Regions from separate parts of the Ligilactobacillus saerimneri genome, predicted to be linked through region 2. Evidence: a T-box and tRNA genes for the amino acid it is inferred to sense, from the RefSeq annotation. Region 2 holds a T-box; the other holds one or more tRNA genes.

Region 1 (3,420 bases), 670 kb from region 2:
ATACTATTCAAGGCAAGGACTTACCAAAAGATAGTTTGTACCCAACTGATCCAATTGAACCTGATCAGATCAAAAAGTATTCTCTTCGGGTTACAATGGCTGTGGTTGTTTTGGCAGTTATTCTCGGGATCATGGCGGTCTTAGGAAGCTTAAATATTAACAATATCATTAACTTAGTTACTATTTTGGCGATCTTAATTCCTGTTTATTACTTTGCATTGATGTTGCATAGTAAGAAGACAACAAAGGTAGAACGTTCACGGGTAAAAGCATATGTGGCACTATTTATCGCTTCTATCTTGTTCTGGTCAATCGAAGAACAAGGTTCAGTGGTATTAGCCCTCTTTGCCAACGATCAGACTAAGTTATCAATTTTCGGGTTACCTTTCCCAGCTAGTCTTTTCCAATCCTTTAACCCACTCTTTATCTTGTTATACACTCCATTCTTTGCATGGTTGTGGACAAAGATGGGTTCTAAGCAACCATCATCACCAGCTAAGTTTGCCTATGGACTCTTTTTCGCTGGTGCTTCCTTTGTCTGGATGATGTTGCCAGGCATGTTGTATGGAACTGGTGTTAAAGTAAGTCCACTGTGGTTAATCGTAAGTTGGGCTCTTGTTATTGTTGGGGAAATGTTAATTTCACCAATTGGTCTGTCTGTTACAACAAAATTAGCGCCAAAAGCGTTCAAAGCACAGATGATGAGTATTTGGTTCATCGCTGACGCCGTTGCTCAGGCCATCAACGCACAAATTGTTAAATTCTACTCCCAAGGAACAGAAGTTGCCTATTACGGTTGGATTGGTGCCATTACAATTGGCTTCGGGTTAATTGTTCTTTTAATGGTTCCAGCAATCAAACGCTTAATGGATGGGGTTGAATAAACCTAGAATTGAGCTGATATAATTGGAAAACTATTCATGTTAAACATGTATGTTTAATATGGATAGTTTTTTTATTTAGAAGTGTACTTTAGCTAATAGAGAAAAAGGAAGCATATCTTAAATAAGCTAAGAATTAGCGCCTAAATTTACATTTTGAAATTTTTTTGATTTTTTTACAAAAAACACTTGCATTTTTCGGGTGTCCACGTTATTATAATTAAGTCAGTTAGTTACTGATTGATAACAACTTACAAATACTTATGGATGGGTAGCGAAGTCTGGCTAAACGCGGCGGACTGTAAATCCGCTCCTTCGGGTTCGGTGGTTCGAATCCACTCCCATCCACCACATTGGGGTATGGCCAAGCGGTAAGGCAACGGTTTTTGGTACCGTGATGCACTGGTTCGAATCCAGTTACCCCAATTCTTCAAAACGTTACCTTCTTGGGTAACGTTTTTTTATTTACCATGCTAAAATTAAACTAGCAAATTTATGGACGTATTTAGTAGGAGGAAAAAATGAAAATAGGTTTTATCGGTGCAGGTAATATGGGACGTGCGATCATCAATGGTTGGCTTAACCAACATGCAGTTACAGGAGGAGAAATCTATCTTCATAGTGCACACCGTTCTTCCTATGAGCCGTATGCGCAGGCTCAAGGCTTACATGCTTGTGCAAGCAATGAAGAAGTGGTGAACCAAGCAGATTTGGTCTTTTTGGCCATAAAACCTGCTCAGCTCCGCACTGTACTCTTGGAAGTGAAGGCATCTTTACTGCGGAAGCGACCAGTGATTGTATCTATGATTGCTGGATGTGATTTAGCAACAATGCGGAAAATTTTAGATCAAGCTGAATTGGAAATGATTCGCATCATGCCAAATGTTAATGTTGAGATTGCAGCGGGAATGACAGCATTAACCCGCAACGAATTTGTGACCACCGATCACTGGCAGAGAGTAGTAGCATTGTTTGATACAATTGGGGCAACAATTGAGTTAGCAGAGGACAAGTTTAGTATCTTCGCGGCTCTTGCCGGAAGTTCACCTGCTTTTATCTACTTCTTTATTGATGCGTTGGCTCGGGCCGGAGTTAAGTATGGTTTAGATAAGGTCACCGCAACGCAAATTGCTGCGCAAGTAGTTCAAGGGAGCGCCCAGAAAACATTAGCCACTACTAAAACACCTTGGGAACTGGTAGATGAAGTATGTTCTCCAGGGGGAACCACTGTGGCTGGCCTGTTAGCTATGGAAGAAGCAGGTTTTATGACTGCGGTTATTAAGGGAATTGATGCCACAGTCGCTAGAGAAAACGAATAAGTTATGCGAAGGAGTGTGAGAGTGTGAGTTCGCCGATTTATATCAAAATACATAATGAGATTCGGCAGCGAATCGAAGATGGAGAATGGGCCGTTGGGGACCGCATTCCGGCTGAAAGAGAACTGGCAGAGCAGTTTGGGGTTAGTCGGATGACGTTGCGACAAGCGATTCAAACATTAGTAGATGAAGGTTTATTGGAACGACATATTGGAGCAGGGACATTTGTTGCCCGTAAAAAGGTTCAGGAAAAGATGACTGGAGTAACAAGTTTTACCGAGATAACGGAGGCGCAAGGGAAAATGCCGTCTAGTAAAACTATCTCTTATGTTGTGACTACTCCATCATTAAGTGAAAGCGAGAAACTTAACCTCAAAGCAGGTGAACGAGTCCTTCGAATGGAACGCATCCGATATGCAGATAATATTCCGATCTGCTTTGAAGTAGCAACTGTTCCTTTTCACTTGGTAAAGAATTTTGATCGTGAACAAATCACGCAATCACTCTATCGGACCTTAGAGCAGCATGGGATGACCATGGGACATGCAGAACAGATTGTTTCGGCGGTAGCAGCTTCTGAGCGGATTGCGGCTTATTTAGGGATTAAACGAGGAGCAGCTGTATTACGTCTGCGCCAGGTCTCACAACTTAAAAATGGGCAACCGTTCGAATATGTACGAACACAGTATGTGGGCAACCGGTTTGAATTCTATCTCGAACGTTAGTTTAAAGTTTTGCGAACAAGTATAGTTTCTAAGAATAAATAAGAGTACAATTAAGGCTACATTATTTAAACTACGGGAGGCAGTGTTATGCGTGAAATGCAGCGTAAGATTATTGAAGAATTAAAAGTTCAACCGCAAATCAATCCCCAAGACGAAATTCGGCGTTCGGTGGATTTTCTAAAGGCATACTTAAAAAAACATCCCTTTTTAAAGGCACTAGTGTTAGGAATTTCTGGCGGACAAGACTCAACTTTGGCAGGGAAATTAAGTCAAATTGCTATCCAAGAATTGCGTAAAGAAACTGGTGTGAATTACCAATTCATTGCAGTGCGGCTACCATATGGTAATCAAGCAGATGAAAGTGATGCAATGGATGCTATCGCTTTTATGAATGCAGACCAGGTGGTAAGGGTCAACATCAAACCGGCAACCGATGCCATGGTAGCGAGCTTAGAAGAAAATGGGCTTGAAATTAGTGATTTTAATAAGGGTAATATC
Region 2 (3,420 bases):
CCTACGTGTTACTCACCCGTCCGCCGCTCATCGGTAAACCATCGTCAATCGGATGCAAGCATCTTCAATCAGTTGGGCCGATGCGCTCGACTTGCATGTATTAGGCACGCCGCCAGCGTTCATCCTGAGCCAGGATCAAACTCTCGATTTAAAATCTTAAGTCGATTAGACTCGTAAAAATTACTAGCGAATTGACATTCGCAAATGTTTTGCTCTTGCGTCTAGCAAGAAGTCCCACACATTTGATTTGTCGAAACTTTGTTCAGTTTTCAAAGATCTACTTTATCGCGATGCGACTTGATTATATTACCAAAACCATCAATCGATGTCAAACACTTTTTTGAATCAATCACTTAACTTTTACAACAATCAACTTGTTTCGCATCAACAGCATGTATTACTATAGCCACTTTTACCGCCAGCGTCAACCCCTTATTTTTAAGAATTGCATCCACAAAAATCATCACGGTCATCAAATCCGAACTTTAAACAAATCTATTGTTTTAATGCTATATAAATAAGCACTTTATCAAAGAATATCTACATAAAACTATCCGTTTGTTCGTTAAATCACTTCAAAAAAATTCTTCTTTTTCACGCTCAGTATTTATTATCTAAACAAAAAACAGGAAAAGAGTGGCTCCCTTTCCCTGTTAATAATTAATTATTTTACTCGTGCTAAGAAATAACGCTTCTTTCCCCGCCGAACAATCACAAATTTCCCATCAAATGCTGCAGCTGTGTCAATTTCTGCATCAACATCAGTGATCTTTTCTCCGTTAATCCGGATAGCGCCATTCTTCACATCTTCACGCGCTTGACGCCGCGAACTTTCAATTTTAGCCACATCTACTAACCACAAAATAATATTTTCCTTACCAGCTGGCACTTCAACCGTTGGCATCTTCTTAAACCCTTGTTCAATTTCGTGAGCTGTTAAATTCTTTACTTCGCCAGAGAAGAGAGCTTGAGAGATGTTTTCTGCTTCCCGTACTGCTTCTTTGCCATGGACAAACTTGGTCACTTCTTGGGCTAACCGCCGTTGCGCCTCACGCTTTTCTGGTTCTGTCTTGACCTTTTCAGCTAAAGCTTCAATTTCTTCCTTACTTAAGAAAGTAAAGTATTTCAAGAATTTGACTACATCCCGGTCATCTTGGTTCAACCAGAATTGGTAGAATTCGTATGGCGTAGTCTTTTCTGGATCTAACCAAACAGCACCGCCAGCTGTTTTCCCAAACTTGGTCCCATCAGCCTTTAGCATCAGTGGCACAGTCAAACCATATGCTTCAGCCTTAGACCCTTCGGTTTTGTGAATCAAATCAACCCCGGAAGTGATGTTTCCCCATTGATCTCCACCACCAATTTGCAGTTGTACATCACGTGTTTGCCATAGATGTAAGAAGTCAATTGATTGTAAGATCTGGTAAGTGAATTCTGTGTATGAAATCCCAACTTCTAGACGACTAGCGACGATTTCCTTGTTCAACATTGTGTTAACGTTGAATAACTTCCCATAATCACGCAAGAACGTTAGCAAGCTGATCTGTGACAACCATTCATAATTGTTAACAATTGTAATATTATCCGCACCGAACAATTTTTGCATTTGCTTTGTTAGCGCTTGTTCATTGTGCCGTACCTGTTCCATTGTTTGCAATACCCGTTCTGACTTTTTGCCTGATGGATCACCAATCGAACCTGTCCCCCCACCAATGATAATGTGGGCCCGATTTCCAGCCATCTGGAAACGCTTGAGAATCATGAATGGTACCAAGTGACCAATGTGTAAACTGTCACCTGTTGGATCAACTCCACAGTATAATCCAACTGCTTTTTTATCTAATAACTTACTCAAACCTTCTTCATCAGTTACTTGGTTAACGGCTTCCCGCCATTTTAGATCTTCGAGAATGTTTGCCATACTCGTACCTCCTTAATAAATTAAAAGTCCCTAGTATCAGTATCAATACTAGGGACGAAATTTTCCGCGTTACCACCCAGGTTACTGGAGATAGTTCTCCAGTCGCTCTGTCATCGATAACGGAATGACCCGCCGCAACTCCATAGTTGTAATTCAGATAAATGGTTTTTCCTGGTTTACAGCTCCCACCAGGTCTCTGACAAAAGGGACCATCATCCTACTGTACCACTTCAACGTCACAAGTTATTTTGCTAATTCAGCTTGACAGTCAGGACATAATCCATATACTTCGCACTGACTATTGTAAACCTTAAAACCAGTTGCTTGTGCAGCATCCTGCTCCACCGCCTGGAAACCATCATGAAACACGTCGATGATTTTATTACACCGCACACAAATCACATGATAGTGAGGTTTCTGATAATAATCATACCGCATATGTCCATCGCTGTCAGCTGCAACTTGAATTATTAATTCTTTTTCTTGGAGAATCTCTAAGGTGTTATAAATCGTTGCTAAACTTACCTTAAAGCCGTTAGCAGCAACGTGTTCGTGAATCATCTTGATTGAAGGATGTTCCTTAGAAGTCATCAGATAAGATAAAATCACCTGCCGTTGAGGCGTATTTTTGACATGTTTGGCCCGTAATTTAGCTGCCGCTTGTGCTAATGTTGCTTGGTTTTCCATCTTAGCAAGTCTCCTTTCTCTAGGCTCTAAATACGTTCTAATACTACTTTCACTCTACTATTTTCACTCATGATTAGCAATTATTTAATATTATAATTTTTAAAAACAACTATCAAAAATACAGCATAGTTTGGATCCGCATGATCCACATTCCTATCTTTCCTTGTACATCAACGGGAATAATATGCGACCAAGCTGCCTGATAAAAGAGATATAACTCTACAATTATTAAGCACATAAAGAAACCTAACAACAAATACTCGCTCAAGCTTCCAGTTCGATAATATATGAATAAACGTTGTTTACGTTTTTTGTTAAAAAACGGCCACGTCCAATGAACCCCGCGTGAGGAAAAACTATCTTCGATAATATGCGCAAGATATCCCACAATCAACCAAAACGGCAACCATTTAGTCGGCGGTGCAAGATAATTTTTTTGAAAAAATAGCATCAGCCCATACACTACAAAAATACCTATAAACGAATGCGTAACCCCGCGATGACCAAACGCGGTGCGCGTTACGTTACTAACTACTTTGTGCCGCTTTCCAATAACTGATTGTGGATGATCAATATCTGGCAGAAGACTACCCACCGCTAAGGCTCCAACATTAATCCATGAAACCTCATTGCTAGCGGCCACCAAGGGTAGCGTTAAGGCCAAGGTTGTTGTTATGTGTGTTTTCCATTGCACTTCACACCCCTCCTTATGATTGAATAACTCCGTCAATCATGTAGCGGATATGACTTCGACCGTTTTCTTGGATCACCTGCAACTGATTAGGAATTTCTTCCTCCATCCCTTCAACGTG

What was found. A T-box is a leader RNA that pairs with one kind of tRNA and senses whether it is charged. The one in region 2 lies ahead of tyrS (tyrosine--tRNA ligase), so its partner is inferred to be a tRNA-Tyr.
Region 1: it has a tRNA-Tyr gene. The T-box ahead of tyrS (tyrosine--tRNA ligase) is inferred to sense a tRNA for this amino acid. The anticodon was not compared.

The regions. Positions count from the first base shown of each region.
Region 1 covers NZ_CP144759.1:296,418-299,837, forward strand. Annotated here, with positions in the region: gene V3C97_RS01380 (peptide MFS transporter) at 1-884, shown strand, start outside; tRNA gene V3C97_RS01385 (tRNA-Tyr) at 1,147-1,232, shown strand; tRNA gene V3C97_RS01390 (tRNA-Gln) at 1,236-1,307, shown strand; gene proC (pyrroline-5-carboxylate reductase) at 1,403-2,200, shown strand; gene V3C97_RS01400 (GntR family transcriptional regulator) at 2,224-2,922, shown strand; gene nadE (ammonia-dependent NAD(+) synthetase) at 3,010-3,420, shown strand, end outside.
Region 2 covers NZ_CP144759.1:1,242,705-1,246,124, forward strand. Annotated here, with positions in the region: rRNA gene V3C97_RS06130 (16S ribosomal RNA) at 1-151, opposite strand, end outside; gene tyrS (tyrosine--tRNA ligase) at 665-1,921, opposite strand; T-box leader at 1,969-2,164, opposite strand; gene V3C97_RS06140 (Fur family transcriptional regulator) at 2,165-2,608, opposite strand; gene V3C97_RS06145 (metal-dependent hydrolase) at 2,721-3,302, opposite strand; gene V3C97_RS06150 (SMC family ATPase) at 3,316-3,420, opposite strand, start outside.